Regions from separate parts of the Paraburkholderia dioscoreae genome, predicted to be linked through region 1. Evidence: riboswitches for the same ligand, from Rfam matches in the RefSeq annotation. Region 1 holds a riboswitch; each other region holds the start of a gene.
What was found. A riboswitch is a leader RNA that binds a small molecule or an ion and turns the genes downstream of it on or off. The one in region 1 is predicted to bind cobalamin.
Positions count from the first base shown of each region.

Region 1 (10,086 bases):
GAAGCGCGCGCGGGCGCACCATGCCGCCCAGCCGCGGCATGCGCATGACGACGGGTACGTGCCGTCGGCGGGCGTGTTCGATCGGGCCGAGCCGGCCACGCCGCTGGAGGCGGGTTCGACCGTGCCGCCGGATATCGCCCGCGAAGGCGCTGGCGAGACACCGCTGGATCTGGACGCCGATGTCATCGCCGAACGTCTGCGCAGGCGGGTCGCGGGATTCCTCGCGGGTGACGGCCGGAGCATCATCGAAGATCGTTGCCGCGAAACTTTGCAGGCGCACACGGGCTGGCTGATCGATCAGATCACGCGCGAAGTGGCGTTGACGCTGGAAGAGGAAATGACCAGCTGGGTGCGCGAAGCGCTACTGGAAGAGATCGCGCGGCGCGCTTCGGTCAAAAAGGACTGACGGTGTACGTGAAGCGCGGGCACGCAGAGCAGCGCCTGCGTGTAGCGCTTGCTGGTCACGTCTGCTGGTCGCGTTTGCCTCTCGCGTTTGCCTGTCACGTCGTTCACAAGCCAGACGCCTGCATCTAATCAACGTACCCGAACAGCTTATTTGAGCGTCAACACCCAGCTAGCCAGCGTGGCAGCCTGATCAGGCGTGAGTTGAGTATTCGCGGGCATCGGCACCACACCCCACACGCCCGTGCTGCCATCCAGAATCTTGTGCTTCAGATAGTTGGCCGCGTCTTCACGGTCGGCATATTTCGCCGCGACGTCGCGCAGCGCTGGTCCCATGAAGGAGCGCGTGACCGAGTGGCAACTCATGCAGTTCTCCTGCTGGGCCAGCGCGAGGCCTGTGGCCTCGGCATGCGCGGCCGGACTGCCGGCACTCAACGCGGCGCCCAGCACGACGGCGGCTGCAAGCGCTGTGTGCGACATTGATTTCATTCTGGTCTCCGTCGGTGCGGGTGCCCGACTCGTGGTGTCGGCATTATAGAAGGAAAGGGGCGCACGGTTTCCCGCGCGTCCCTATCGCTTTTACGTAGCCTTCCATGTGCTCGCAGGCCGTTGCCGCGGCCTCCGGCGATGTGCGTTCCCGGCCCCTGAGGCCGTGGCCTAGCCCGTCACGGCGCCCTTATTGGCCGGCAGCGCCAATGCGGAGTACTTCGCCAGCACGCCGCGCGTGTAACGCGGCTTCGGCTGCTGCCATGCGGCACGGCGCCGCGCCAGTTCGGCGTCGTCGATATTCAGTTGCAGCAGCAGCTTATGGGCGTCGATGGTGATCGAGTCGCCTTCCTGCACGAACGCGATCGTGCCGCCCACGAAGGCTTCCGGCGCGACGTGACCGACCACCATGCCCCACGTGCCACCGGAGAAGCGCCCGTCGGTAATCAGACCCACGCTCTCGCCGAGCCCCTTGCCGATGATCGCCGAGGTCGGCGCGAGCATCTCCGGCATGCCGGGGCCCCCCTTCGGGCCGAGGTAGCGCAACACCACTACGTCGCCCGCGACGATCCTGTCGGCCAGAATCGCCTCCAGCGCGCTTTGCTCGTCGTCGAACACGCGTGCCGGGCCGGTGATCACGGGGTTCTTCAGGCCGGTGATCTTGGCGACTGCGCCGTCCACGGCCAGGTTGCCCTTCAGGATCGCAAGATGGCCTTCCTTGTAGAGCGCCTTCTCGACCGGGAAAATCACCTGCTGATCGGCGCGCGGCCTGGCCGGCACGTCCTTCAACTCTTCCGCGAGGGTTCTGCCGGTGATCGTGATGCAATCGCCGTGGAGCATACCCGCGTCGAGCAGGATCTTCATGACTTGCGGAATGCCGCCGGCCTTGTGCAGATCGGTCGCCACGAACTGGCCCGACGGCTTCAGGTTGCAGATCACAGGCACCTTCTTGCGCATGCGCTCGAAGTCCTCGATGCTCCATTCCACTTCCGCCGCATGCGCGATGGCGAGAAAGTGCAGCACGGCATTGGTCGAGCCGCCGGTGGCCATGATCACGGCCACGGCGTTTTCGATCGACTTGCGGGTGACGATGTCGCGCGGCTTGAGATCCTTCTTGACCGCGTCGACCAGCACGCGTGCCGATTCGGCGGCCGAGTCGACCTTTTCCTGATCCGGATTGGCCATCGTCGACGAATACAGCAGCGACATGCCGAGCGCTTCGAACGACGAGCTCATCGTGTTGGCGGTGTACATGCCGCCGCACGACCCGGTAGACGGGCACGCGTTCTGTTCGACCCCTTCGAAATCCTCCTGCGACATCCGGCCGGCGGTGAATTCGCCCACGGCCTCGAACGACGACACGATGGTCAGATCAGTGCCCTTCCAGTTGCCCGGACGAATGGTGCCGCCATACACGTAGATGCTCGGCACGTTGGTGCGCAGCATGCCGATCATGCCGCCCGGCATGTTCTTGTCGCAGCCGCCGATCACGACCACGCCGTCCATCCACTGGCCTTGCACGCAGGTCTCGATGCAGTCGGAGATGACTTCGCGCGACACCAGCGAGTACTTCATGCCCTCGGTGCCCATCGACATGCCGTCCGAGATCGTCGGCGTGCCGAATATCTGCGGATTCGCGTCGGCGCCCTTGATCGCGGCCACCGCGGCATCGGCGAGGCGCTGCAGGCCGGCGTTGCACGGCGTGATGGTCGAGTGGCCGTTGGCGATGCCGATCATCGGCTTGTCGAAGTCGGCTTTTTCGTAGCCGAGCGCGTAGTACATCGAGCGATTCGGCGAACGCGCTACACCTTGCGTGATGTTCTTCGAACGACGGTTGTATGGCATGGGAACTCCAGTCTGTTTTGTTTTGATCCGCGCTGCGGGTTCTGCCTTGCCGGCGTGGGTGGTCGGCCGCATCCGTCCAGTGTAGTTCGCGCGCGTTCCGCAAGGACGCAGTTTTGCAATGCGTGCGTCTAATATATTATTCGTGCTTCATTAGGTCGTAAAACGTATTACCCATGCTGCCAGCCATCCCCGACCTGCGCCAGTTGCGCTATTTCGTCACCGTCGCCGAAGAAAAGCACTTCGGCCGTGCGGCCGTGCGTCTTTCGATGACGCAGCCGCCGCTCTCGCAAGCCATCCGGGCGCTGGAGGAGACGCTCGGCGTCGCGCTGTTCGCGCGCACCAAGCGCTCGGTCGAACTGACGCCGGTGGGCGCCGATCTGTTGCCTGAGGTGCAGCGCCTGCTGGCGAGCGCCGAGGGGCTGCGGCCGCTCGCGCAGAGCCTCGCGCGCGGCGAGGCGGGCGTGCTGTCGCTGGCGTTTGTTTCGACGGCGGACTATGGGCTGCTGCCGCTCCTGCTGCGCGATTTCGGCGTGCGCCATCCGCGCGTGCGGCTGGAGTTGACCGAAGCCACCAGCGACGTGCAGGTGGACGAACTGGTGGCCGGGCGCATCGACGCAGGGCTCGTGATCGCGCCGCTGCCGTCGCGCCATGCCGCTCAGTTGTCGTGGCTGCCCATCGCGCGCGAGCCGCTGGTGATCGCCATGTCGACGGAGATGGCGGCGCGCGTGGCGAGCGGTAGCGGCAGCCGTGCCGACCCGGGCGCGGAATGGCTCGACACGCCGATCAGCCTGCGCGACGTGGCCGACGCACCGCTCGTGATCTTCCCAAGACGTTTGGCGCCAGGCTTTTATGACATCATTATGGATTGCTACGGCGTGGCGGGCCTCGCGCCCCGGATCGGCCAGGAAGCGATCCAGATGCAGACGATCGTGAGCCTCGTGTCGGCCGGCATGGGTGTCGCACTGGTGCCGCAATCGTTGCGTAATCTGCGCCGCACCGGCGTCGTGTACCGGCCGCTTTCGGAGTCGGTGCCGGCCATCGAGACTGGGCTGGTCTGGCGCACGGCCGAAGTAAGCCCGGTGCTGGCGGGCTTCATCGAGATCGTGCGCGCGCATGCCGCGACCGTCGAGGCGCCGCAATCCGCCGCGCCGCGCGTTTAGAAGCGTTCTCGCGAACGCATCGGCGCGCGGACCGTCCAACGCATGCACCGCAGCGTGGGGGCAGCGCCGCCCACTATTAGAAAACCCAGAAAACCCCCTTCTGAACCTGAACTGCCCATAACAACACGATGCTCATTCACCCGAATTTCGACCCCATTGCCATTCATCTGGGGCCGCTCGCCGTGCGCTGGTATGGACTGATGTACCTCGTCGCGTTCATCGCGGCGATCGTCGTCGGCCGGCTGCGGCTGCGCTTGCCGTATGTCGCCGCGCAAGGCTGGACCGCCAAAGATATCGACGACATGCTGTTTTACGGCGTGCTCGGCACGATCCTCGGCGGCCGGCTCGGCTACGTGCTGTTCTACAAGGCGAGCTTTTATTTCGCGCATCCGCTCGACATCTTCAAGGTGTGGGAAGGCGGCATGTCGTTTCACGGCGGCTTTCTCGGCGTGACGCTGGCCATGGTGCTGTTCGCGTATCAGCGCAAACGCTCGTGGCTGCAGGTCACCGACTTCGTCGCGCCGATGGTGCCCACCGGCCTCGCCGCGGGGCGTCTCGGCAACTTCATCAACGGCGAGTTGTGGGGCCGCGTGACCGATCCGACCGCGCCATGGGCCATGCTGTTTCCGGGCGCCGCGCCCGACGACGCCGCGTGGCTCGCCACGCATCCGCAACTGGCCGCGCAATGGCACCTGAACGAAGTGTTTGCGCAATATCACATGCTGCCGCGCCATCCGTCGGAACTGTATGAGATCGCGCTGGAAGGCGTCGCGCTGTTTTTCGTGTTGTTCTTCTTCTCGCGCAAACCCAAGCCGATGGGCGCGATTTCCGCCATGTTTCTGATCGGCTACGGCCTCGCGCGCTTCACGGTCGAATTCGCTCGTGAGCCGGACGACTTCCTCGGCCTGCTGGCCATGGGACTTTCCATGGGCCAATGGTTGTCTCTGCCGATGATCCTCGTCGGTATCGGCATGCTGGTGTGGTCTTATCGCCGCGCGCGCCGTGAACCGGCGCAGGCGGTCAGCGCGAGTTGAGCGGATCGCTACGGTTTATCGTAGCGAGCGGTCAAATGAAAAAAGCCACGGCGTGCCGTGGCTTTTTCTTTAAGTGCCTTGAAGCAATGCTTCTAGCGTAAAGCGCATCACTTCATCTGCACTGAACCCGACACATTCACCGTCACGGTCGACGTGCCGCCTTCGATCGGCACCGGCGCCGAAGCCTTCGCGTCGGCGCCCATGGCGCGCGCGCTCATCATCATCATCATGGGACGCGGCATCACGCCGTTGTGGCCGACGTTGACCTCGCGAATCGAATAGCCGCTGTAGCCGAACGCCTGCGCGGACGATGCGGCCTGCTCGCGGAACGACCTGATCGCTTCGCCGGTGAGCTTTTGCTCGGCAGCGCGTTGCGCTTCAGGCGAGAGCGAGAATTGCACGTTGCCGACCTGCATGATCGACGCCATTTGACCCGCCAGCTTCGACGCCGCGGCGAAGTCGTGCGATTCGAGCACGATCTCCGTGCGGCCGCGCCACGCGGAAATGCGCCCGTCACGGTCCGTTGACGGATAGATCGAGAACGAGCCCGTGCGGGCCGTCACGCCGCTCACACCCTTGGCTTTTTGCAGCGCCGAATCGGCGCGCTGATTCAGCGTTGACGTGAGCGCCGACGGATCGCTCGCTTCCTGCTCGTAGAACAGCGTGATTTCGACGACGTCTTGCGGGACTTCCGCGCTGGCCTGCGCGTTCAGCGACAGCACGCCCGCCGGCTGATATTGCGCGACGGCTTGCGCGCGGGCCATGGCCGGCGTCAGGGCGAGCGCGGCGGGCGCGGCGCATACGAAAGCGAGAGCGAGTGCACGTGCGGTGTTTTTCGTCATTGTTGGACTCCTTGCTTGAACAGGGTTTGTGCACGATTGAAGCGAGCGCCGCGCAATGGCACGGCGTTTGCGAGTCCGTTAGGCGGTTGTAACCTGAGCTTGGTTCCCGGGTTTGACGTTACTTTAATGTTTGCGTCCGCGTGAATACGCACGGCGCATGATCACCCACGCAACGTCAGGCGAGCCGTTTGGTGATGAAGCGCCATTCGGCTTCGGTCACCGGCGTGATCGACAGGCGGTTGCCTTTGGCGAGCACGCGCATGTCCTTGAGTTCGTCATGCTCGCGCAGCGCGGCGAGCGGAATCAGCGGGATCTTCTTCTTGAACACCACATCGACGAGCACCCAGCGCGGCGTTTCCTGCGACGACTTCGCGTCGTAGTAGGGACTCTTCTTGTCGAACTGCGTGGGGTCCGGATACGCGGTGGACGATACCTCCGCAATGCCCGCAATGCCGGGCTCGGGACAGCTCGAGTGATAGAACAGCACGCCGTCGCCGACCTGCATCATGTCGCGCATGAAATTGCGCGCCTGATAGTTGCGCACGCCGGTCCACGGCAACGTGCGATGCGGTGCGTTGGCGAGATGGTCGATGCTTGCTTCGTCCGGTTCGGACTTCATTAGCCAGTAGCGCATGAATCGAATTGAACGTAATTGAACGTTAAGGGTTTGAAGACGCGGAAGAAATCGGCGTACAAAAAACAGCGCACAAAGAAAAACGGCACCGAACCGAAGTCCGATGCCGTTCTAAATAAGGTCCCCGCCTTAGCCGCTAGGCCGGCATCCTGAACCGGGGGTTCAGAATTGGTCGCAGTTAGCAACACTTCGGGTACATCAGACAGAGTGACGCGCACACCCGTGCTACAAATTTCCGCAACCGTGCACATGGCATTGGTTCAAGGAATATATGACCTTGGCGAACCAGGCAGGGAAGCTAAACCGATGAAGCTAAATCACGAAAACTACCGATTGAACTCAAACGTTTGCAGAATCTTGCACGCCTTGTGCTCACGCACTCCGTTTGAATCCGCCGCCGATCTCAGGACCGGCCGCACTATAACACTGCTATTTACTGCATGCTGTACTGCTGAATCACAGTACCCAACTGTTCGTTCATTTGATGCATTGTACGCCGGATTTCCTCAGCAGGAAATGCTTCTCCGTGTCTCACGCTCGATTGCAGCTTAAGCAGTTCCGATGCCAGCGACAGCGCGGCCATGACAGCAATGCGATCCGTACCGCGCACGTTGCTGCTATTGCGGATCTTCGACATTTCGGCGTCGACGCGTGCAACCGCTTCAAGCAGCGCGCCTTCCGTTTCCGGCGAGCAGGCGAGGCGATAGGGCACGCCGAGAATCGATACTTCGATCTGCTTGGTGGTCATGCATTTTCTCCGTGGCGGGTCGCGTCGCTCTCGGCACCGGCTGCGACTTCATGCTGAGCGGGTTCGAGCAGATCGAGCTGGTTGTCCGGCTCGCTGTGCGCGCGGGCACGCGGCAACTTTTCGAGGATCGCATTCAGGCGCACCTGGGCGTCGTCGATCTTCGCCGACAGCGCGTCGCGTTCCGCCTGCAGCGCATTGCGTTCCTCGCGCAGCATTGCAAGTTCCGTGCGTGTAGCTTCGACGTCAGCACGCGATTGGGCGAGCTGCTCTTCGAGCGCGACTCGCGCTTCATTGTGGCGCTGGCTGATCGCGATCAGCTTGCCGATATTCTGTGAAAGTGTTTCGAGTTCGGTGAGCATGTGCTGCGTCCTCTAAAGACATCGCATTTTAGCGCGGAATGTCGCAGGTTCCGACAATTGTCTCGTTTCGAGACGTAACAACATCGCTTTGTGCAGGCTTTTTATCGACCATACGATGAAAAAGTACTCGTGCGTCGGACAATAACCTGCACTTGTCAGAACAGCGCGCCCGCGTGCCCTCGTTCTTGACGGACCCCGAGGCCGCTCCTACACTGGCCGCACTCTTGGTGCCCGCATGCGCTTTTCGACGGCGCACGCAGTTAAACGGGAAGCAGGGCGCGCCATTCGCCAGAACGCGCCAACCTGCGCTGCCCCCGCAACGGTAAGCGACCGCATTCGTCATGCAAGTCGATCCTGATCGCGCGTTGGAAGTTCAACTCGCGAGTGTGCCACTGCGCGTCACGCGTGGGAAGGCGGGATCGAGATGTCGCCAGCCCGGATACCGGCCAGAGGGAGAGGCACGTCACGCGCGAAAATGTTAAATACGCTGGCGCCTCGTTACGCATCGGCCTGCGGGGAAGCGGGCCGCGCACGCTACCCACAGGATCCTCGTCCCATGCTGTCTCCCATCGCTCGTGCGGTGTTGCTTGCCTTCGCGAGCCTGCCGATCGTTGTGCATGCGCAAGCTGCTTCTTCGTCCTCTTCTTCATCTGCTGCGGATTCATCGGCCACGGTGTTGTCCCCGGTGGTCGTTACGGCGGAGCGCGGGCCGCAAGCGCTGGCCGACACGATCCCGCAGACCGCATTGTTCGACCAGCAGGATATCGCCGACACCACCGCGACCGATTTGCCGGGCCTCCTGCAACTCGCGCCCGGCGCGCAAATCTCGCGTACAGGTGGCCCCGGTTCGACGACGAGCCTCTTCCTGCGCGGCGCGTCGTCGACGCAATCGCTGCTGCTGATCGACGGCGTGCGCGTCGATTCAGTGGGCCTGGGTTCGGCGCAACTCGCACAGATTCCGCTCGACCAGATCGATCACGTCGAGGTGGTGAACGGCAACGTGTCGGCGTTGTACGGGTCCGGTGCGATCGGCGGCGTGGTCCAGGTGTTCACGAAAGAAGGCGGCGACCATCCGCCGCGTTTCAATTTTTCGCTGGGCTACGGCAGCTATCACACGCAGACGCAGCAGGCGGGCGTGAACGGCGCATTGGATAAAGACGGCAATACGACCTTCAGCATTTCGCTCGCGAGGTCGAAGGACGACGGCTTCTCGTCGCTCAATCCGCGTGAGGCGCCCGCCGCCAATCCGAATGCGAACGGCTATCTGAACGAAAGCATCTCGGCTTCGCTGCGCCACAAGTTCAACGACAGATGGGATGCCGGCGCGAGCTACTTCCAGTCGAACGGCAACAACAGCTACGACAACGCGTACGGCGTGCCGACCGATCTGAACAACCTGTATAGCAAAGTGCGCCAGGTCTCGGTGTTCGCCAACGGCAAGCTCACCGACTGGTGGACGACGCACTTCATCGTCTCCGAAGGCGACGACCGCAGCGTGTCGAACACCAACGGTGTCTATAACGGCCGCTTCGATACCGACAATCGCCAGTACACATGGCAGAACGATTTCGCGCTGGCCGCGCAGCAGAAGTTGCAGGTCGGCTACGAGCATCTCGATCAGAGCCTCGACTCGGATACGTTCGCGGCGCCCGACCGGCATGTGGATTCGGGCTTCGTCGGCTATACGGGGCGCTTTGGGCGCAGCCAGATTCAGGCCAACGTGCGGCGCGACCAGTATTCCGATTTCGGCGGAGCGAACAGTTACTATCTCGGCTACGGCTTCGACATCACCGGCCATTGGAAGGTGAGCGCAAGCTACTCGGATTCGTTTCGCGCGCCGAGCTTCGACGATCTGTACTATCCGCTCAGCGGCAATCCGTCGATCCAGCCGGAGCGCAGCCATTCGATCGAAGCCGCGCTGCAGTACGCATCGAATGCGCTCGGCGTGATGCGTCTCACCGCATTCCAGACGCGCTATTCGAATCTGATCGACTACGAGCAGGTGACGCCCGGTATTTATCTAGCCGAGAATGTCGGCCATGCGAAGGTGCAGGGACTCGAGGGATCGTGGAGCGGGCATGTCGGCAAGACGGACGTGCGCGCCTCGGTGACGCTGCAAAACCCCGTCGATCTCGACAACGACGTCGACCTCGTGCGGCGCGCGCGGCGTTTCGGCTCGCTGACGGTGAACCGCAGTATCGCCGGGTGGCGCGTGGGCGGCGAGTGGATCGTGAGCGGCGCGCGCGACGACAGCAGCGGCAAGCTGGGCGGCTATGGCGTGGTGAATCTGTCGGCGCGCTACAACATCACGAGAGCCTGGTACGTGGCCGCCCAAATCCAGAATCTGTTGAACAAGGACTATGAAACGGCCTACTCGTATAACTCGCCGCGGCGCGGTGCGTATCTCACGGTTGGTTGGCAGCAGCAGTGACGGACCCGCGTCGTTGAGTTCGCGCGGATGAGCCTACCTACGAGCCGATCCATGAGCCGACAAGCGAGCCGCCACTCCGGTGCGATACCTGCAGCGCTGCGCGTGATGAGCGCGAAGCGCGCGGCCGCGATCTGGCTCGCGCTCG
Region 1 is NZ_LR699553.1:900,948-911,033, forward strand. It holds gene PDMSB3_RS04065 (DUF2486 family protein) at 1-406, shown strand, start outside; gene PDMSB3_RS04070 (c-type cytochrome) at 553-891, opposite strand; gene ilvD (dihydroxy-acid dehydratase) at 1,060-2,733, opposite strand; gene PDMSB3_RS04080 (LysR family transcriptional regulator) at 2,907-3,893, shown strand; gene lgt (prolipoprotein diacylglyceryl transferase) at 4,022-4,927, shown strand; gene PDMSB3_RS04090 (SIMPL domain-containing protein) at 5,035-5,769, opposite strand; gene PDMSB3_RS04095 (EVE domain-containing protein) at 5,945-6,403, opposite strand; RNA gene ssrS (6S RNA) at 6,521-6,702, opposite strand; gene PDMSB3_RS04105 (cell division protein ZapA) at 6,837-7,151, opposite strand; gene PDMSB3_RS04110 (ATPase) at 7,148-7,510, opposite strand; cobalamin riboswitch at 7,719-7,976, shown strand; gene PDMSB3_RS04115 (TonB-dependent receptor domain-containing protein) at 8,067-9,941, shown strand; gene PDMSB3_RS04120 (FecCD family ABC transporter permease) at 9,993-10,086, shown strand, end outside.

Region 2 (10,086 bases), on a different replicon from region 1:
CGCGAGCAGACCAGGCGAGAAATGCACCGAGCCGTCGCGCAGCACGGCTTCGATATCGAGCGTGCCGATCAAACGATCTTCGCTCGCGCCAAGCGGCAGATTCACCAGTTGCCCTTCCGGCAACAACTCGGCCAGCGCCCGCGCCGCGGTCGACTTGGCCGTACCGCGCGGCCCCGTGACCAGCACGCCGCTCAGCGCCGGATCGATGGCAGCCAGCAACAGCGCCTGTTGCAAGGGCGCCTGGCCGATCAGCGCGGCAAATGGAAAAACGGGCCGCTGGGCTGCTGAATTCATGGGTGCATTCCTTCAATCTGCTGCTCGCTCGCGAGCAGATGCTGTTCGACCTGCGCGCGATAGTCGCCCGGCGCCTGCCACAATCCGCGCTGCATGGCTTCGAGCAAACGCTCGCAAATCGAATGCAACGCGTGCGGGTTGTGCCGCTGCAAGAACTCGCGGGTGTCAGCGTCGTTCAGATACGCATCGGTCACGAGCGCATATTGATGATCCGCGATCACGCGCGCGGTCGCATCGTAACCGTACAGATAGTCGACGGTCGCGGCGATTTCGGCCGCGCCCTTATAACCGTGGCGCTTCACGCCATCGAGCCATTTCGGATTGACCACGCGCGAGCGGATCACGCGCGCGATCTCCTCGTGTAGCGTGCGCACGCGCGGCGCGGCGGGATTGCTGTGATCGGCGTGGTACACGCTCGGCTGATTGCCGGCCAGATGCCGCACCGCGGCGACCATGCCGCCCTGGAACTGGTAGTAGTCGTTCGAATCGAGCAGGTCGTGCTCGCGGTTGTCCTGGTTCTGCAGCACCACATCCAGCGCGGCGAGGCGCGCACTGAACGCATGACGTGCTTCTTCGCCCGCGCTCTTTTGCGTGTACGCGTAACCGCCCCATGCCTGATAGGCGTTCGCCAGATCCGCGTCGGTCTGCCATTGCTGCGAGTCGATCATGTCCTGCAAACCCGCGCCGTAAGCGCCGGGCCGCGCGCTGAACACACGCCACCCGGCGCGCTTGCGCGCTTCGCCGGCGTCCATGCCGCGCGCGATGAGCGCGTCGCGTTCGCGCAGCACGCGCGCGCGAATCGGGTTCAGGTCTTCGGGCTCGTCGAGTTCCGCTACTGCCTGCACGGCGGCGTCGAACAGATGCATGACGTTGGCGAAAGCGTCGCGGAAGAAACCGGAAACACGCAAGGTGACGTCGATACGCGGCCGGTCGAACACCTCGATCGGCATGATTTCGAAATCGGTCACACGGTGACTGCCGGGCGCCCATTTCGGCCGCACGCCGAGCAACGCGAGCGCCTGGGCGATATCGTCTCCGCCCGTGCGCATGGTCGCGGTGCCCCACACGGAGAGGCCGATGGCGCGCGGATAATCGCCCTTCTCCTGCAAATGCCGTTCGATCAGTTGCTGCGCGGATTTCAATCCGAGCGACCAGGCAGCTTGCGTGGGAATGGCGCGCGTGTCGACCGAATAGAAGTTGCGGCCGGTGGGCAGCACATCGGGCCGTCCACGCGAGGGCGAACCGCTCGGCCCAGGCGGCACGAAACGCCCTTCGAGGCCGCGCTTCAGCTGAAGCATTTCCTGCGGGCCGCAAGCATCGAGCCTCGGCAACACGTCGGCACGCAATCGCTCGATTACGCGCTCCGCCTGCGGCAAGCCGTCGACGAACAACGCCGCCGAAGCGTCCGGTTGATCACCGCACACGCCGCGCAACAGCGACGCCGCCAGCAACTCCAGCCGTTCACGCGTATCGCCGCAGTGCCGCCACGGCGCATCGCTCACACGCTGCAATACATCCGGACGCGGGCCGTCCCACACCGCCGACCAATCCACCGACAACGGATCGAACAGATGGTCCATCTGCAGATCGCGCGCCAGCGCATCGATCAAGCCAGCCTTGCCACCCTGCCCGTCGCCAACAGGAAAACGCCCCAGCGCCAGCAACGTATCGCGCCGTTGCACACCGCCAGGCGATTGACCGAACGTATGCAAGCCATCGCGAATCTGCGCTTCCTTCAACTCGCACAGCCATGCATCGACACGCGTGAGCAGCGCATCCTCATCGTTTTGCCCGTTCGGTTCCGCGAGACTCAGTTCCTCATGCAACCGGTGTTCGACAATGGTCGCCAGAATCGTACGCCGCAACAGCTTCGAGCGGCGCGGGTCGACCATCAGCGCTTCATAGTATTCGTCGACCTGACGCTCCAGATCCTGCAGCGGCCCATAACTTTCGGCGCGCGTGAGCGGCGGCATCAGGTGATCGATGATGACCGCCTGCGCGCGGCGTTTCGCCTGGCTGCCCTCGCCCGGATCGTTGACGATGAACGGATACAGATGCGGCATCGGCCCGAGAATGAGATCGGGCCAGCACGCGTCGCTCAACGCGACGCTCTTGCCGGGCAGCCATTCGAGATTGCCGTGCTTGCCGACATGCACGATTGCGTCGATACCGAACTGGTGACGCAACCAGAAATAGAACGCCAGATAGGCATGCGGCGGCACGAGGTCGGCGTCGTGATAGCTGGCGTAATCGCCCTCCTCGCGCGAACGCAACGGTTGAATGCCGACGAACACCTGCCCGCAACGCAAGCCCGCGATCATGAAGCGGCCGCGCCGCAGCGTCGGATCCTGTTCGGGCGTGCCCCAACGCGCGTTCAATGCCTGCCGCGCCTCAGCGGGTAAAGCGTTGAAATGCACGAGATAGTCGTCGAGCGCGAGGCTTTGCAGCGCGGGACGCAGATCACGTACCCCCGGATCGTTGGTCACGCCTTCGGTGAGCTTTTTCAGCAGCGCGTCGCCGTTCGCGGGCAAGTCGGCAAGACGATAGCCTTCGTCGCGCAGCATCGACAGAATGCCGACTACCGAAGCCGGCGTATCGAGTCCCACGCCGTTGCCAATGCGCCCTTCGCTCATCGGATAGTTGGCGAGGATTAGCGCGAGCTTTTTGTCCGCGTTATCCAGTGAACGCAGACGGCACCAGCGCCGGCTCAGTTCGGCAAGAAAACCCACGCGCTCGACGTCCGGCTGATAACGCACCACGTCGACCTGGGTGTGCGGACAACGGTATGCGAGCCCCTTGAAACTGATCGCGCGCGTAATGATGCGGCCGTCCACTTCCGGCAGCGCGATATGCATGGCGATATCGCGCGAATTGAGGCCTTGATTGTCCTTCACCCAATCCTCGCGATTACCGCCGCTCAGGATCACCTGGAACACGGGGGCGTCGCCGGCGAGCGCGAGCGGCTCGGGGTCGTCGATCGCGGACGCGGCGAAGGCGGTCGTATTCAGCACCAGCGCGACATTGTGCTCAGCGCACAGCGATTGCACCACTTCGCGGCTCAGCGCATCTTTGAGCGAGGTGATCGCAATCGGCAGCGGATTCAGACCTTGCGACTCGAGCGCGTCGATCAACGCGTCGAACACGGCCGTATTGGCTGCCTGCAGATGCGCCTTGTAGAACAGGATCGCCGCGACCGGCGCGTTCCGTTGCCAGCGCGCCTGCCAGTCGGCGATAGTCGGTGTGTCGCGGCCGGGATGATAGAGCGTCGCGGCAGGCAACGCGTGCGGCGGCGCAGGCTCGCGCCCCCAGCCGAATGCGCGATGCGCGATACAGCGCAGGAACGCTTCGGCATTCTGCGGGCCGCCTTCGCGCAGATAGCGCCAGAGCTGATGGCACAGATCGGCGCTGGCGGTGCTGCGCGCAAGCAGGTTCGGATCTTCCTGCAGATCGCCGGAGAACATCGCGAGCGTCTGCTGTTTGCGCTCGGCGAGCGCCACCACCTGCTCGATGCCGTAAGGCCAATACGCTTCGCCGCCGAGGTGATCGACCACCACCACACGCGCATGCTGCAAGACGTCTTCGACGTAGAAATCGACCGAGGCCGGTTGCCGCAAATACGTGACGTTCGCGAGCCGCACGCTAGGAAAACCCTCGCCCAGACGCGGAAAAACACTCGCGAGCAGCGACAGCGTGGTATCGGCGGAACTCAGCACCACGATATCGGCGGGCTGCTGATCGATGCGGATCACGCCTTGCGTATCGTCGACAAAACCGCCCGGCGTGGTGCGCAACAGATGCATGAGCGCTTACGCCTGTTGTGTTTCGACGCCCGAAGGCACGCCGAGCGCCGTGTCGAACGCACGCTGCAACGCGGCCTGATCGAGATCCTCGCCAATCAGCACGAAGCGGCTCGGGCCGCTTTCACCGGCCTGCCAGCGTCGATCGAAATAGCTGTCGAAGCGGCGGCCCACGCCCTGAATCACCAGGCGCATCGCCGCGCCCGGCAGCGCCGCGAAACCTTTGACGCGGTAGATCGTGTTCGTTTCGACGAGCCCTTGCAGCGCGGCGATCACCGCCTCGCGCGACGGTGCATTCGCGTGCACGACCACCGAATCGAATTCGTCGTGGTGGTGGTCGGCGTCCTCGGCGGAACCGTGGTGATCGTGGCGCAGGTGGATCGTATCTTCCGAAGCCGCTTCGAGGCCCAGCAACGCGTGCAGATCGAGCTGGCCCATCTGCGCGCGCACGATCTTCACTTGCGGCGGAATTTCTTCCCGGATCGAAAGTTCGACCGCGCTTTGCTGCGCGTCGTCGAGCAAATCCGTTTTGTTCAGAATCACCAGATCGGCGGCGGACAACTGATCCTCGAACAACTCGTGCAACGGCGATTCGTGATCGAGATTCGGATCGGCCTTGCGTTGCGCATCCACGGCAAGCGGATTGTCGGCGAACTGGCCGCTCGCCGCAGCCGGTCCGTCCACCACGGTGACCACGGCGTCCACGGTAAAACTGTTCTTGATCTGCGGCCAGTTGAACGCCTGCACCAGCGGCTTCGGCAACGCGAGACCCGACGTTTCGATCAGCACGTGATCGATCTGATCGCGGCGCTCGACCAGTTTCTCCATCACCGGAAAAAACTCTTCCTGCACGGTGCAGCACAAACACCCGTTTGCCAGTTCATACAACTGGCCTTCGGTTTCGACGCCGTTTTCATCGCAACCGATTCCGCAACCCTTGAGAATTTCCCCGTCGATGCCCAGCTCGCCGAACTCGTTGACGATCACCGCAATGCGCTTGCCGCCCGCATGCTGAAGAATATGCCGCAGCAGCGTGGTCTTGCCGCTGCCGAGAAAGCCTGTGACGATGGTGACGGGGATCTTGCGCATTTGAGTTTGCATCGTGAGGTCCATCCGTAGGAGTTGCACGTGCACGCCGGGCGTTTGTGTGTCTGTCCGCATGAGCCGGGTAAACGGCGCGTAAGTCCAGCGAGCCAGGACGACAACACAACACGGGGACGAACGACGGGTTGCCGCGACAACAAAAACAGAAAGCGGAAGTGAGGTCATGAACGCGCTACCGCATCCCCGCGGTGTTCGTCCTTCGTATCTGGCCGGTATCCGGGCTGGCGAAAGCGCCGCTTCCCCTTCCCGGGCGAGTGATTTCTCGCCCAGTGGTGATATGTCTACGCGGCCTTGCGCGTGGACATCGAAGCCGGCTCCGCGGCGCTAAAGAACTGACCTTAGCACCACATTTCGCTTACCGTTGCGGGGGCAGCACAGGTTGACCCGTTCCATGACAGGCGGGCACCCTGTTTCCCGTTTAACTGCATGCGCACGAGCGCGCATGCGAGCACCAAAGTGCGTGCGAGTGTAGGCCCGCAGCCCGCGGCAGTCAAGAAAACGCCGGCCGCAAGCGCTTATCGGACGGGACGCCATGTGCTATCGTATGCGCGCGTTTGGTGCCCGCACATGCATTCGCGTGTGCAGTTAAACGGGAAACAGGCCGCGCTTCATGCGCTCAACCTGTGCTGTCCCCGCAACGGTAAGCGACCTGCGGCGCAATGTTGAGTTGTCTTGCGCCGCGCATGCGTTTTTTTCGATGCCACTGTCCTGCACATTCCAGCGAATGCGGACGGGAAGGCAAAGCGCATGAGGCCGCCAGCCCGGATACCGGCCAGACGCGGAGGCGGCGAACCTCAGGGCAACATCGCGCCGCCGGCCGCCGGAATCCGCGAGGGACGGATGTGAAGGCGCTGAAGCACGACGTGGTGCGTCCGTATGCGGGTTCCCGGAGGAACCGTTGCGAGCCGCGCATTGCGCCGTGCCTGAATCCGTAGCAGTGCATGCCCCAAAAGTCCGCTCTCCGGTGCTCGTTCGCGCCTGCCCCTGATCCGCTCGTCACTACATGGCGCCCGCCATGCACGTCGCGATGACCCGCGCCTGGCTGATCGGCGCCGGTCCCGGCGACGTCGAACTCATGACGCTCAAGGCCACCCGTGCATTGGCACAAGCCGATGTAGTGCTGGTCGACGATCTGGTGAATCCCGACGTACTCCAGTTCGCGCGCGCCGACGCACGCGTCGTCCATGTCGGCAAACGCGGCGGACATCCGTCCACACCGCAGGAAGGCATCGTCGCGCAATTGCTCGAGCACGTGCGGGCCGGGCGCAGCGTCGCGCGCCTGAAAGGCGGCGATCCGTTCGTGTTCGGCCGGGGCGGCGAAGAACAGCAGGCGCTGCATGCGGCGGGCATCGAGGTGGAAGTCATCAACGGCATTACGGCGGGAATCGCGGCACCTGCGGCAATCGGCATTCCGGTCACGCATCGCGACCACGCGCAAGGCGTGGTGTTCGTCACCGGGCACGGCGCGGGCAGCGCTGAGCCGGACTGGGCCGCGCTGGTGGCCACGCGCATGACACTCGTGATCTACATGGGCATGCGGCGCCTGAGCGAAATCGTCGACGCGTTGCTCGCGGCCGGCATGAGCGCCGAAATGCCGTGCGCGGCGATCGAATCGGCGACCCGTCCCGAGCAACGCCATGTGCTCGCGCGGCTCGGTGAGTTTGCCGGGCGCGTCTCGCGTGCGGGACTCGGCTCGCCGGCGATCGTGGTAATTGGCGGTGTGGCGTCGCTCGCGTTGGCGCGCGACGCTGCGTATGCCAAGACTGCAACGTTGCCGGCGAACGGAGACGTACCATGAAAACGCTGAGCGTAGGCATTGGTTGTCGCTTGCACAGCGCGGCTGGGCAGATCGAAGCAGCGGTGCGCGCCGCGCTCGGCCCGCATTCCTTCGACGAAATCGCCACCGTGGCCTCGATCGATACCAAAGCCCACGAAGCCGGCCTGCTCGAATTCTGCGCTCGCCATGCACTGCCGCTGACATTCTTCAGCAGTGAGCAGATCGCGGCGCTGCCCATAGCGGAGCCGTCAAGCGCGGTGCGCGAGCATCTCGGCGTGGACGGCGTCTGCGAGCCGTGCGCCTTGCTTGCAGCAACGACCAGACGCGGCGAAACCGCCGCTTTTCATGCGCATCGAGCACGGCTTCTCGTGCGCAAAACCGTCCATGCCGGCGTTACCGTGGCGATCGCCTCGAGCGCCGCCCACGCTGAACGCGACCACCCTAACAACGACACTCAGGAACAGAACCTGCCATGAAGACCGATCCCGAATCGCATCAACGCATGACCGAGCGCCGACGCGAGGGCCATGAGAAAAAGCAGGCCAACGCCACGGTCGAAAAAGGTCTGCTGATCGTCAATACCGGCACGGGCAAGGGCAAAACCACCGCCGCGTTCGGCATGGCCGTGCGCGTGCTGGGTCACGGCATGCGCCTCGGCGTCGTGCAGTTCATCAAGGGCGCGCTGCACACGTCAGAGCGCGACTTTCTCGGCGCGATCGCCAACTGCGATTTCGTCACGATGGGCGACGGCTACACCTGGAACACGCAGAACCGCGACGCCGACATCGCGACGGCGCGCAAAGGCTGGGACGAAGCGCGCCGCATGATCGAAAGCGGCGACTACCAGATGGTGATCCTCGACGAACTGAACACGGTGCTCAAGTACGAATATCTGCCGCTCGACGAAGTCCTGTCGGTGCTCACCGCACGCGCGCCAATGCTGCATGTGGTGGTGACCGGCCGTCACGCGCCTGATGCGCTGATCGAAGCCGCCGATCTCGTCACCGAAATGCGCATCGTCAAGCATCCGTATCGCGAGCAGGGCGTGAAAGCGCAGCGCGGCGTGGAGTTCTGACGCATGTCCGCGCCTCCCAAGGGCACGTCCCCCGAAGCGTCTCCCGAGGAGACGTCCCTTGGAGCGTGCCCCGCCCTCTTTATCAGCGCGCCCGCATCCGGCCAGGGCAAGACCACGATCACCGCGGGTCTGGCGCGCTATCACCGGCGGCTGGGGCGACGCGTGCGCGTCTTCAAGACCGGACCGGACTTTCTCGATCCGATGATTCTGGCGCGCGCAAGCGGCGCGCCCGTCTTCTCGCTCGATCTGTGGATGGTGGGCGAAGCCGCCTGCCGCACGCTGCTCGCGCAAGCGGCGGCGCAAGCCGATCTGATCCTGATCGAAGGCGTAATGGGCCTGTTCGACGGCACGCCGAGCAGCGCCGATCTCGCCACCACGTTCGGCGTGCCGGTGCTCGCGGTGATTTCAGCGAAGGCGATGGCGCAGACCTTCGGCGCGGTCGCTTTCGGTCTCGCGCAATTCCGGCCGCAGGTGCCGTTTTACGGCGTGCTCGCCAATCGCGTCGGCTCCACGCGACATGCGCAGATGCTTCAGGAAGCGTTGCCGCCGGGACTGCGCTGGTGCGGGCACATTGCCGCCGGCGACGAAATCGGGTTGCCCGATCGTCACCTGGGCTTGCACCAGGCAGACGAAATCGACGACCTCGACGCGCGTCTCGATCACGTCGCCGACACGCTCGGCGGCACCGCGCTCTGCGAACTGCCGCCGCCGGTCGAATTCGGCATGCCAGCCCGGCAGAGCTTGCCGCGCCTGCTGGAAGGCAAAACGATCGCCATCGCGCGCGACGCCGCGTTCTCGTTCATCTATCCGGCCAACGTCGCGCTGCTGGAATCCCTTGGCGCGCGGATCGGCTACTTCTCGCCGCTCGCCGACGAAGCCCCGCCCGAACACGCCGACGCGCTGTATCTGCCAGGCGGCTACCCCGAACTGCACGCCGCGGCGCTCGCGGCCAACACCCGCAGCGCCGCCGGCATTCGTGCGCACGCGAGCGCCGGCAAGCCGCTCGTCGCCGAATGCGGCGGCATGCTCTATCTGCTCGACCGGCTCACCGACACGCAAGGCGTGAGCACGCCGATGCTCGGCCTGCTGCCCGGCCACGCGACAATGCAAACGCGCTTCACCGCGCTCGGCATGCAGCAGATCGACAGCCGGCACGGGCCGATGACCGGCCACACGTTTCACTACTCGAAGCTGAACACCCCGCTCACGCCGCTTTGTTCGGCCACCCGGCCGCAAAGCGACGCACCCGGCGAGGCCGTCTACCGTGCCGGCTCGATCGTGGCGAGCTATATGCACGCTTATTGGCCCTCCAACCCGGCCTTTGCGGCCGCCCTGTTCCATGGCGAAGCCTTTTGACGAATCGGAGCGCGACGCCGTCTACCGCGCGATTTACGAACGCCGCGACATGCGTCATTTCGTGCGCGATCCGGTCGATCCGGCCGTGCTGCAACGCCTGCTCGGCGCGGCGCATCACGCGCCGAGCGTCGGCTTCATGCAGCCGTGGCGGATCGCGCGGATCACCGACCCCGTTTTGCGCAAGGCCTTGCACGACGCCGTGGAAACCGAACGCCTCGCCACCGCCGACGCGCTCGGCAAACGCCGCGAAGAGTTCATGAAGCTGAAAGTGGAAGGCATGCTGGACTGCGGCGAGCTGCTGGTGATGGCGCTGATGGACGGGCGCGAGCGGCACATATTCGGCCGCCGGACCTTGCCGGAGATGGACCTCGCGTCGGTGGCGTGCGCGATCCAGAACATGTGGCTCGCGGCACGCGCGGAAGGTCTGGGTATGGGCTGGGTGTCGCTATTCGACCTCGACGCGGTGCGCCGGTTGCTGCGCATGCCCGAAGGCGCGCGGCCCGTGGCGATTCTGTGTCTGGGCCATGTCGACCAGTTCTATAGCGAGCCGATGCTGGAAACCGAACGCTGGGCGAGCCGTTTGCCGCTCGCCGACTGCGTATTCGAAAACCGCTGGCCGGAAGCGGACAACGAACCGCGCAACGAGCCCGGATGATGCGCGCGAGTCACGGCTGAAGCGGCTT
Region 2 is NZ_LR699554.1:1,475,814-1,485,899, reverse strand. It holds gene PDMSB3_RS26855 (ATP-binding protein) at 1-294, opposite strand, end outside; gene cobN (cobaltochelatase subunit CobN) at 291-4,094, opposite strand; gene cobW (cobalamin biosynthesis protein CobW) at 4,101-5,192, opposite strand; cobalamin riboswitch at 5,386-5,666, opposite strand; cobalamin riboswitch at 5,734-5,986, shown strand; gene cobA (uroporphyrinogen-III C-methyltransferase) at 6,223-6,993, shown strand; gene PDMSB3_RS26835 (cobalamin biosynthesis protein) at 6,990-7,448, shown strand; gene cobO (cob(I)yrinic acid a,c-diamide adenosyltransferase) at 7,445-8,047, shown strand; gene PDMSB3_RS26825 (cobyrinate a,c-diamide synthase) at 8,051-9,403, shown strand; gene bluB (5,6-dimethylbenzimidazole synthase) at 9,387-10,058, shown strand; gene PDMSB3_RS26815 (DUF4136 domain-containing protein) at 10,069-10,086, opposite strand, start outside.
Region 2: another riboswitch for cobalamin. It lies ahead of cobW (cobalamin biosynthesis protein CobW); the one in region 1 lies ahead of PDMSB3_RS04115 (TonB-dependent receptor domain-containing protein).

Region 3 (10,086 bases), on a different replicon from region 1:
CGCGTCCAGTGCGTCGCGTACGCGGGCCACAATCTGCGCACCAGCACCAGCACCAGCACCAGCACCAGCACCAGCACCGGCACCGGCACCAGCACCAGCACCAGCACCAGCACCGGCACCGGCACCCGTCACCGCTGCCACCACGCTGCGTGGATGAATCACCAGCTCATCCTCGCGTCCGTCCCACACACGCGGCGTCACGCGAATCGCCAGACGCGCCGACGCGGAGCGCGGCAGTTGCGCGCCGTCGAGCCACGGCGCTTCGCCTTCGACACGCGTGCTTTCGCCAGCCAGCAGATCCGACACGAAGCGTTTGCCTTGCCCGATATCGGCGAGCGTATAACCGTCGGGCGGATTGAGCACGCAGGTGCCGAAACGCAATTCGCCGCTCGTCGTGATGGCGGGCGGCACGGCCAGCATTGCGGCAATCTCTCGCGCCATCACGTTGACACCGGCAAGACCGCCGAGCAGCGGCACGACTGCGCTGCCGTCTTCGGCGACGGCCAGCACCGGCGGCTCGACGCCCTTGTTCGACAACGACGGCGCGACACAGCGAATCACGATGCCCGTCGCGCACAACGCGACGATCGGCGTGCCGCGCGCATACAGCTCCCGCAAATGCGCGCCGAGTTCGCGGTACGGCGCATCGGCCTCAACGCGTCCCTGCAACGCATGCACCTGGCTATCCGCATACAGCGCCTGAATGCGACGCGCCGTCGCCAACGCGCCCGCGCCAAGAATTACGATCGCGGGCGCGGTCATCCTTGCCATTTTTGCCCCGGCACGACAAGCAACGAAAAATACGGCGACGCCATCGGATCCACATCAGCGAGCGGCACGATGCGCTGATTGCCCATCGTCGCGCGTTCGACATAGAGCGCGCGGTCCGCGAGGCCGAGCTCGCCCAGCACGCGCCGCACCTTGTCGAAGTTGCGGCCGAGCTTCATCACGACGGCGGCGTCGGCATCGGCCAGGCGCCGGCGCAATTCGTCTTCGGGCAGGACGCCCGAGAGCACCGACAAACTCTGATTGCGATACACGAGCGGCGAACCGAGCACCGCGGCGCCGCCGAGCATCGCGCACACGCCGGGCACGACTTCGCTCTCGTAGCGCGCCGCAAGCCGGTCGTGCAGATACATGTACGAACCGTAGAAGAACGGATCGCCTTCGCAGATCACGGCGACGTCGCGGCCCGCGTCGAGGTGAGCGGCGACGACTTCCGCCGCAGTGTCGTAGAAATCGGCGATGATCGCTTCGTATGAAAGCGGCGGTTCGAGCGCTTCAGTGGTGACGGGATAGACGAGCGGCAGATGCTGCTGCGCGTCGTGCAAATGCGCCTCGATAATGCTGAACGCGTTGCCTTTCTTGCCCTTCGCGACGAAGTACGCGACGACCGCTGCCGACTTCAGCAAACGCAGCGCTTTCAGCGTGATGAGTTCCGGATCGCCGGGGCCGACGCCGAGTCCGAACAAACGTCCTTGCGCCGTCATTTATTCGACCTCCGTTGCGAGCGCGTTCACGGCGGCCGCCGCCATCGCGCTGCCGCCGCGCCGGCCATGTACCACCACGTAGGGCACGCCGCGGCTATCTTCGGCAAGCATGGCTTTCGATTCGGCGGCGCCGACAAAGCCCACGGGAAAGCCGAGTATCAACGCCGGCTTGGGCGCACCGGCGTCCAGCATATCGAGGAGATGAAACAGTGCGGTCGGCGCATTGCCGATCACGACGACGCTGCCCGCCAGATGCGGCCGCCACAATTCGAGCGCGGCCGCGGAGCGCGTATTGCCGAGTTCGCGCGCGAGCGACGGCACGTCCCGATGCGCGAGCGTGCAGATGACTTCGTTGTTCGCCGGCAGCCGGGCACGCGTGATGCCCTGCGCGACCATGCCGGCATCGCATAGGATCGGCGCACCTTGCGCGAGCGCCGAGCGGCCGGCCGCGCCCGCGCCTTCGGAGAACCGCAGAGCGTCGATCACATCGACCATGCCGCACGCGTGGATCACGCGCACCGCGAGTTTTTCGAGGTCGGGGGGAATGCGCGACAGGTCGGCTTCCGCGCGGATCGTCGCGAAAGATTGGCGATAGATCTCCTGACCGTCGCGAATGTAATCAAGCATTGGTGTTACTCCGGGCCAGGCGGTCGAGCATGTCGGCAGCCTGGTCGATCGTCAGTTGGCGCGCGACGCATTGGCCGAAACCGGGCCGGCCGTCGTGTCGATCGCGTCGATAAAGGTCGTAAAGGCCGGGCGCCGCGGCCAGCAGCGTGTACGGCGCGCAATGCGCGGCGGCGCACGAGCGCGCGCAGCCGCTCAGATGCACGTCGACGCCGGCCGGCAGGCGTCGGGCGAGGCGCAGCGCGTCGGTCTTGGTGTCGGCGAGGCTTTTCGCGCAGCCGCTCGATCCCGCGCACGCGATCAGACGGGTGATGGCTTGCGCGGAATCGCAGGCGAGATCGAGCGCGTTCAGGCTGGACAGCACAGGCGGGACGGCGTGCGTTGCGATATCGGGCAGCAGCACGCTTTGCCACGGTGTGACGCGCAGCGTGCCGTCGCCGTGCTGCTGCGAAAGCGCGGCGAGGGCGTGCAGGGTGTCGGCGTCGAGGCGGCCTGAAGCGGGTTGGCCGCCTACGTGCCAGGTTCCCGGTTGACGTTGAGCGTGAGCGCCGAGGCGCAGGCCGGCGTCGGCTGGCGTGCTGCGATGCCAGTTGGCTGGCGACACGTTTCGCGTCAGCGGGAAATCGACATACTGTTGAGCGTGATGCAATAGGGTGTCGGCGGAATGCAGGGTTAGCAGATGACGCATGCGTGTGGCGTCCGCTGCGGCGAGGTCGAGGAACGTGAGCAGCAGTGCGCGTACCAGAGCCGGAGCTTGCGAGGGGAGTATCGCGGCTAACGGGCCTGTGCCGTTTGCGTGGGACTCTGCCGTCGTGATGCACTCGCTTTGCGTTGGCGAGCCGGCAAACGCAGCCGCACTCGCACTCGCAGGCGGACAACCTGCCAGGCCGAATACGAAGCGCACGCCGTCCGCTTCTCGCGACGCCGCCAGCCAGAGATCGTGCGGATGATCTACTCTCGCGAGCCGTTCGCCACCGTCCAGCAGCAGTGCGAATTTCGGCGATAGCGCCGCGAAACGCGCTTCGCTTTGCAGCATCGCGAGTAGAGCGGCGCACAGCGGGCGGGTGTCGAGCAGGGCGGATGGATCGCGTCCGGCGGCGGGGCTGATCATCACGTTGCGCACGTCGTCGGCTGCGATCGACGTCGGCCCGAGACCGGCACCGACGAGCGCCGCGATCAACGCCGCTTCCTCGCCACGCTTCACCCCGCGCACCTGCACATTCGCACGATTGGTCAGCTCGATCACCCCGGCCGCATGCCGTGCGCTGGCCTCGGCGATTGCCCGCGCCTGCGCCGTGCTCAACTCACCGCCGGGCAGTTTGATGCGGCAAATCCCGCCGTCGCGCGCGGCGACGATGCGCAGCAGCCCCGGACACGCCGAAGGCCGCGGCGTTGGGGCCGCGTCGGACAAAACGGTGGAGGGCGTTGCTTGATTCAAGACGGACACCGGTTTAGCGTCGCGCGACGGCCCGAGCATGCCGTGAGGCGGGCATGGCTGCGGCATCGGTACACCCCGCCCGATGTAGGCTGGCACGAACAGTCTCGCCGGCAGGTCTCCTGGCTGGCAGGTCATGGTCCGCTGCGGCCTTCCCGGTCGAACCAGTGGCGTGAAGCGCAGGCGGACTCGCTGCATACAGTTGCGGGGGCAGCCACAGTGGCACTGTGTTCCCTCTTCGGCCCCGAAGGGCACCGGCGGCTGTATTATGCCTTTTTTCGAACAGCACAACGAGGCTGGGCGCTTTGATCGGCGCGGCACAGCGCATTATTTGAAGACACAGAATGAGGATGGATGCATGCCGGCCTGGCTGACGGTGGTGGGCATTGGCGACGACGGCTTCGCCGGCTTGGGGCGGCGCGCGCGGCGTGCTTTGCTGGAAGCATCGGTGGTGTACGGTGGCGAACGCCATCTGGCGATGTTGCCCGCGCGGCTCGCCGCGCGCCGTGCCGCGTGGCCGCGTCCGTTCGATCTTGCGCCTTTGCTGGCCGAGCGCAACGGCGCGGTGTGCGTGCTGGCGAGCGGCGACCCGATGCTGTTCGGCGTGGGCGCGACGCTCGCGCGGCAATTGCCGGCGGGAGAGTTGCGGGTGCTGCCCGCGCCGTCGTCGTTGTCGCTGGCGGCCGCGCGCCTCGGCTGGCCGTTGCAGGACGTCGCGACGGTGTCGCTGGTGGGCCGCCCGTTGCCCACGCTGAACGCGCATCTGCACGACGGCGCGCGCGTGTTCGTGTTGAGCGCGGACGGGCACACGCCCGCGGCGCTCGCGGAATTGCTGAACGCACGCGGATTCGGAGCGACCCGCATGAGCGTGCTGGAACATCTGGGCGGCGAGTTGGAGCGGCGCATCGACGGCCGCGCGGATCAGTGGTCGGCGGGTGAGGTGGCCGCGCTGAATCTGGTCGCCCTCGATTGCCGCGCCACCGAAGGCGCGCCACGTTTGCCGCTGACCTGCGGTTTGCCCGACGACGCCTTTCGCCACGACGGCCAACTGACCAAACGCGATGTGCGCGCGATCACGCTTGCGCGCCTCGCGCCGGCGCCCGGCGAACTGCTGTGGGACGTGGGCGCGGGCAGCGGCTCGATCGGCATCGAGTGGATGCGCGCGCATCCGACTTGCCGCGCGATCGCTATTGAAGGACACGCCGAGCGTCAGCGTTTCATCGAACACAATCGCGATGCGTTGGGTGTGCCGGGTCTGCAACTGGTCGCGGGCCGCGCGCCGGCTGCGCTGCAGGGGTTGCCGGTGCCGGATGCGGTGTTCATCGGCGGCGGCGCGACGGTGCCGGGCGTGCTGGAGGTGTGCTGGGCAAGTCTGCGCGAGGGCGGGCGACTGGTTGCCAACGCGGTCACGCTGCAAGGCGAAGCGGCGCTGGCCGCATGGCGCGAGCGGCACGGCGGTACGTTGACGCGGATCGCGCTCGCCGATGCACAACCGCTCGGCGGTTTCGACACGTGGCGGCAGGCGTTGCCGATCACGCTGCTGGATGTGACGAAGCCGGCCGAAGACTCGGCCGCGCATGTTGCTGGAGCCCTTGACGGCACGAACGGCACGAGTGTCACGGCTGCCGCGCGTGTCACGAACCCCGCCGTTGCCGACTCACCGCACGAACCCTGATGCGCGAAGAAACGCCCGAACAACCCGCGCCGCTGCGTAGCGGCTACACGACCGGCAGTTGCGCCACCGCGACGTCGTTGGCGGCGGCGCGTCTGTTGCTCACGGGGGTGGCCAGCGAAGTCGCGGAGATCGTGTTGCCCAAGGGCCAGCATGTGCCGATGCGCCTGGTCTTCTGCCGCCTGGTCGACAACGACAACGGCAGCAATAGCAGCGCCGAAGCCGGCACCATCAAGGACGCCGGCGACGATCCCGACGTCACGCACGGCGCGGTGGTATTCGCCCGCGTGCGCCTCGTCGCCGTGCCGGGTGTGACGTTTCGCGCGGGGCCGGGCGTCGGCACGGTGACACGCGCGGGACTCACGCTGCCGGTTGGCGAACCGGCGATCAACCCGGTACCGCGCCGAATGATGACCGAACACCTCGCCGAACTCGCGGCCGAGCATGCGTATGGCGGCGGATTCGAAGTGACGATCGGCGTGGAAGGCGGCGAAGCGCTCGCGCTGAAAACCATGAACCCGCGCCTCGGCATTCTCGGCGGCCTGTCGATTCTCGGCACCACCGGCATCGTGCGGCCGTTCTCGTGCTCGGCGTATATCGCGTCGATCCATCAGGGTATCGACGTCGCGCGCGCGAACGGCTACACGCATCTGGCCGCCTGCACCGGCAACGCCAGTGAAGACGCAATGCGTGCGCATTACGGCCTGCCGGATATCGCGCTGATCGAAATGGGCGACTTCGTCGGTGCGGTGCTCAAGCATATGAAGCGCGCGCCGGTCGAGCGTCTGAGCATATGCGGCGGCTTCGGCAAACTCAGCAAGCTGGCGGCGGGGCATCTCGACCTGCACAGCCGCAATTCGAGCATCGATCTCGAACAGCTCGCGCAATGGGCGGCCGGATACGGCGCCGACACCGCGCTTCAGGCGGCGATCCGCGCGGCCAATACGAGTCAGCAGGCGGTTGCGTTGGCGCGTGCGCAACAGGTGCCCCTCGGCGATATCGTCTGCCGGCATGCGCTGGCGGTGGCGCGCGCTATCGTGCCGCCACAGGTGAACGTGGAAATGTTCGCGATCGACCGCCAAGGCTTGCTGATCGGAGCCGCGCAATGAAAATGAAGCGGATTCTGCTGCTCGGCGGCACCGGCGACGCATTGCGGATTGCGCGGCAGCTCGGCGCTGAGCACGTGTACAGTCTCGCCGGCCTCGGCAAGGTGCCGGACGATCTGGCGTGCTCGGTGCGCGTGGGGGGCTTTGGCGGCAGCGAGGGCATGGCGCGCTACATCGAAGGAGAAGACATTGGACTCGTGCTCGATGCGACGCATCCGTATGCCGCGCAAATCAGCGCGAATGCGGCGCAAGCGAGCCGCGCGGCGCGTGTGCCGTATTGGGCGCTGCGCCGCCCGGCCTGGCAGCCGCAAGACGGCGACGATTGGCGCATGGTCGGCGACTGGACCGAGCTCACGGATGCGCTTGCGCCGTTCAGAAAGCCGCTTTTCACGCTCGGCCGCGAACCGCTCGCGCATCTCGACGAGATTCCGCCGCATCAGTTCTGGACCGTGCGTTGTCTCGATGCACACGAAGACACGCCGCGTGCACGGATTCTCGCGGCGCGCGGGCCGTTCACGCTCGAAGGCGAGCGCGCGCTGTTCGCCTTGCAAGCCTTCGACGTGGTGGTCAGTAAAAACAGCGGCGGCAACGCGACCGAAGCAAAACTCGAAGTCGCGCGTGAACGCGGTTTGCCGGTCGTGATGCTGCGCCGTCCTGAGCTGCCGGCGGCAGATCGGGAATTTGAACGTGTCGCCGACCTGCTCGAAGCGCTGCAAGCGGCAGATTGAGCGTGCGCCCGAATCGCGTGCGCGTGCTACGCCGTCCCAACGAATCATGGAGTATTAAATGACGGTGTTTTTTATCGGCGCCGGTCCTGGCGATCCGGAACTGATCACGGTGAAAGGGCAGCGCCTCGTGCGCAGTTGCCCGGTGATCCTGTACGCGGGTTCCCTCGTGCCGGCCGCGGTGCTCGAAGGTCATGCGGCCGCGCAAGTGGTGAATACCGCCGAGCTCGATCTCGATCAGATCATCGCGTTGCTCGAGGCCGCGCACGTCAAAGGGCAGGACGTGGCGCGCGTGCATTCCGGCGATCCGTCCTTGTATGGCGCGATCGGCGAACAGATCCGCAGACTGCGCGAGCTGAAGATTCCCTACGAGATCGTGCCGGGCGTTACCGCCACTGCGGCCTGCGCGGCGGCGCTGGGTTGCGAGCTCACGCTGCCCGATATCTCGCAGACGCTGATTCTCACGCGCTTCGCGAGCAAGACCAGCATGCCCGAAGGCGAACAGCTCGCCGACCTCGCGCGTCATCGCGCGACGATGGCGATTCACCTCGGCGTGCGGCATCTTGCGCGCATTGTCGATGAATTGCGGCCGCATTACGGCGGCGTCTGTCCGATCGCGGTGATCTATCGCGCGAGCTGGCCGGACGAGGAGAAGATTACCGGCACGCTCGACGATATCGTCAGCAAGGTGCAGTCCAGTTCCATCGAGCGGACCGCGCTGATTCTGGTCGGGCAGGTGCTCGCCGCCGAAGGTTTCGCGGATTCGACGCTGTACGCGAAAGACTGAACCTGCACGCGGCGCAAAGCCCATGCGCGTGGCGCCACGCCGACGCCACGCCAACGCCACGCCACGCGCAAATGGATTTTCAACGCCGGCTCAATGGCCCATCACATCACGCAGTCACTTCAGCCGGCTGCCTCGCCGCCAGCTTCGCGCGCAATGCTCTCGCGGCCCGCACCATGTTCGCGAGCGCTGCCTCCGTTTCCGGCCAGCCGCGCGTCTTCAACCCGCAATCCGGATTGACCCACAGGCGCTCGGCCGGAATCACTTCGCACGCGCGTTCCAGCAGACGTTGCATCGCGTCCGCGTCCGGCACGCGCGGCGAGTGGATATCGTAGACACCCGGGCCGATTTCGTTCGGATACGCGAAGGCGCCGAAGCCGTCGAGCAGTTCCATCGCCGAGCGCGAGGTCTCGATGGTGATCACGTCGGCATCCATCGCAGCGATCGACGGCAGAATGTCGTTGAACTCCGAATAACACATGTGCGTATGAATCTGCGTTTGATCGGCGACGCCCGCTGCCGAAATGCGGAACGCGCGCGTGGCCCATTCCAGATACGCGGGCCAGTCCGCGCGACGCAGCGGCAAGCCTTCGCGGAAAGCCGGTTCGTCGATCTGGATGATGCGAATGCCGGCCTTTTCCAGATCCACGACCTCGTCGCGGATCGCGAGCGCGAGTTGCAGCGCGGTGGTGGCGCGCGGCTGGTCGTCGCGCACGAACGACCATTGCAGCATCGTCACCGGCCCGGTCAGCATGCCTTTCATCAGACGCTGCGTGAGCGATTGCGCGTAACGCGTGGTCTCGACCGTCATCGGTTCGGGACGGTAGACATCGCCGTAGATGATCGGCGGTTTTACGCAACGCGAGCCGTAGCTCTGCACCCAGCCGTTTTCCGTGAACGCATAGCCCCACAACTGTTCGCCGAAATATTCGACCATGTCGTTGCGTTCGGCTTCGCCATGCACCAGCACGTCGAGCCCCAGCTCTTCCTGTTTGCGCACGGCGATTTCGATCTCGGCGCGCATGCGCTGCAGATAGTCGAGCGCGCGCAGTTCGCCACGTTTGTAGGCGGCGCGCGCCTGGCGGATCGCCGCCGTTTGCGGGAACGAACCGATCGTGGTGGTCGGCAGGAGCGGCAGGCCGAGCGTTTCGCGCTGCAGACGGTTGCGTTCGGCAAACGGGCTTTGCCGTTCCGCCATCGCGCTGCTTACCGCGGCCACGCGTTTTTGCACGAGCGCGTTGACCACCGCGCTGGAGTGGCGGCGTACTTCGAGCGCGCGGTCGGCGGCAGCGAGCGCCGGTTCGGCCGCGACGGGATCGCGCAAGGCGAGGGCGAGCGTGGCGACTTCAGCGAGTTTTTCGGTGGCGAACGCGAGCCAGGATTTCAGATCGGCGTCGAGTTTTTTCTCCGCGTCGAGCGAGACCGGCACATGCAGCAGCGAGCACGACGGCGCGATCCACAAGCGCTCGCCGAATTCGGCCTGCAAGCTCTGCAACGATTCGACGATCCCGCCGAGATCCGCGCGCCAGATATTGCGGCCGTCGATCACGCCGGCCGACAGCACCGCGTGCGCAGGCAACGCCGCGCGCCATGCGTCGAGCTGTTGCGGGGCGCGCACGAGGTCGAGATGCACACCGGCAACGGGCAGCGCGGCCACACGCGGCGCGTGTTCCGCTGCGCTTTCGAAGTACGTGGCGAGCAGCACCTTCACGCCCGACATGCCGAGCACGTCATACGCGGCGGAAAAAGCTTCGAGCCATTGCGCAGGCAGATCGACGCACAAAGCCGGCTCGTCGAGCTGCACCCATTCGATGCCGCGCTGCTTGAGCTTGTCCAGCAGACGGCTGTAGCGGATCACGAGATTCGGCAGCAACGACAAACGGTCGAAGCCGGCGACATGGCTCTTGGACAGCCACAGGTAAGTGATCGGCCCGATCAGCACCGGCTTGACCGGCAGATTCAGCGCGAGCGCTTCGTCGATCTCCTCGAACAGCCACTCGACGCCGCCGTCGAAACTCGTCTGCGGTCCCAGTTCGGGGACGAGGTAGTGGTAGTTGGTGTCGAACCATTTGGTCATTTCCATTGCCGGCTGCGCCGCGTTGCCACGCGCGAGTTCGTAGTACCGGGCGAGCGTCAGCGTCTTCGGTTCGAAGCCGAAACGCTGCGGCAATGCGCCGAGCAGCGCGCTCAGATTGAGCATCTGGTCGTAGTAGGCGAAATCGCCGACGGTGACGAAATCCAGCCCGGCGT
Region 3 is NZ_LR699554.1:1,912,799-1,922,884, reverse strand. It holds gene cobJ (precorrin-3B C(17)-methyltransferase) at 1-762, opposite strand, end outside; gene PDMSB3_RS28820 (precorrin-2 C(20)-methyltransferase) at 759-1,490, opposite strand; gene PDMSB3_RS28815 (precorrin-8X methylmutase) at 1,491-2,117, opposite strand; gene cobG (precorrin-3B synthase) at 2,110-3,591, opposite strand; cobalamin riboswitch at 3,645-3,823, opposite strand; gene PDMSB3_RS28805 (bifunctional cobalt-precorrin-7 (C(5))-methyltransferase/cobalt-precorrin-6B (C(15))-methyltransferase) at 3,908-5,224, shown strand; gene PDMSB3_RS28800 (cobalt-precorrin-5B (C(1))-methyltransferase) at 5,224-6,330, shown strand; gene PDMSB3_RS28795 (cobalt-precorrin-6A reductase) at 6,333-7,055, shown strand; gene cobM (precorrin-4 C(11)-methyltransferase) at 7,114-7,839, shown strand; gene metE (5-methyltetrahydropteroyltriglutamate--homocysteine S-methyltransferase) at 7,946-10,086, opposite strand, start outside.
Region 3: another riboswitch for cobalamin. It lies ahead of cobG (precorrin-3B synthase); the one in region 1 lies ahead of PDMSB3_RS04115 (TonB-dependent receptor domain-containing protein).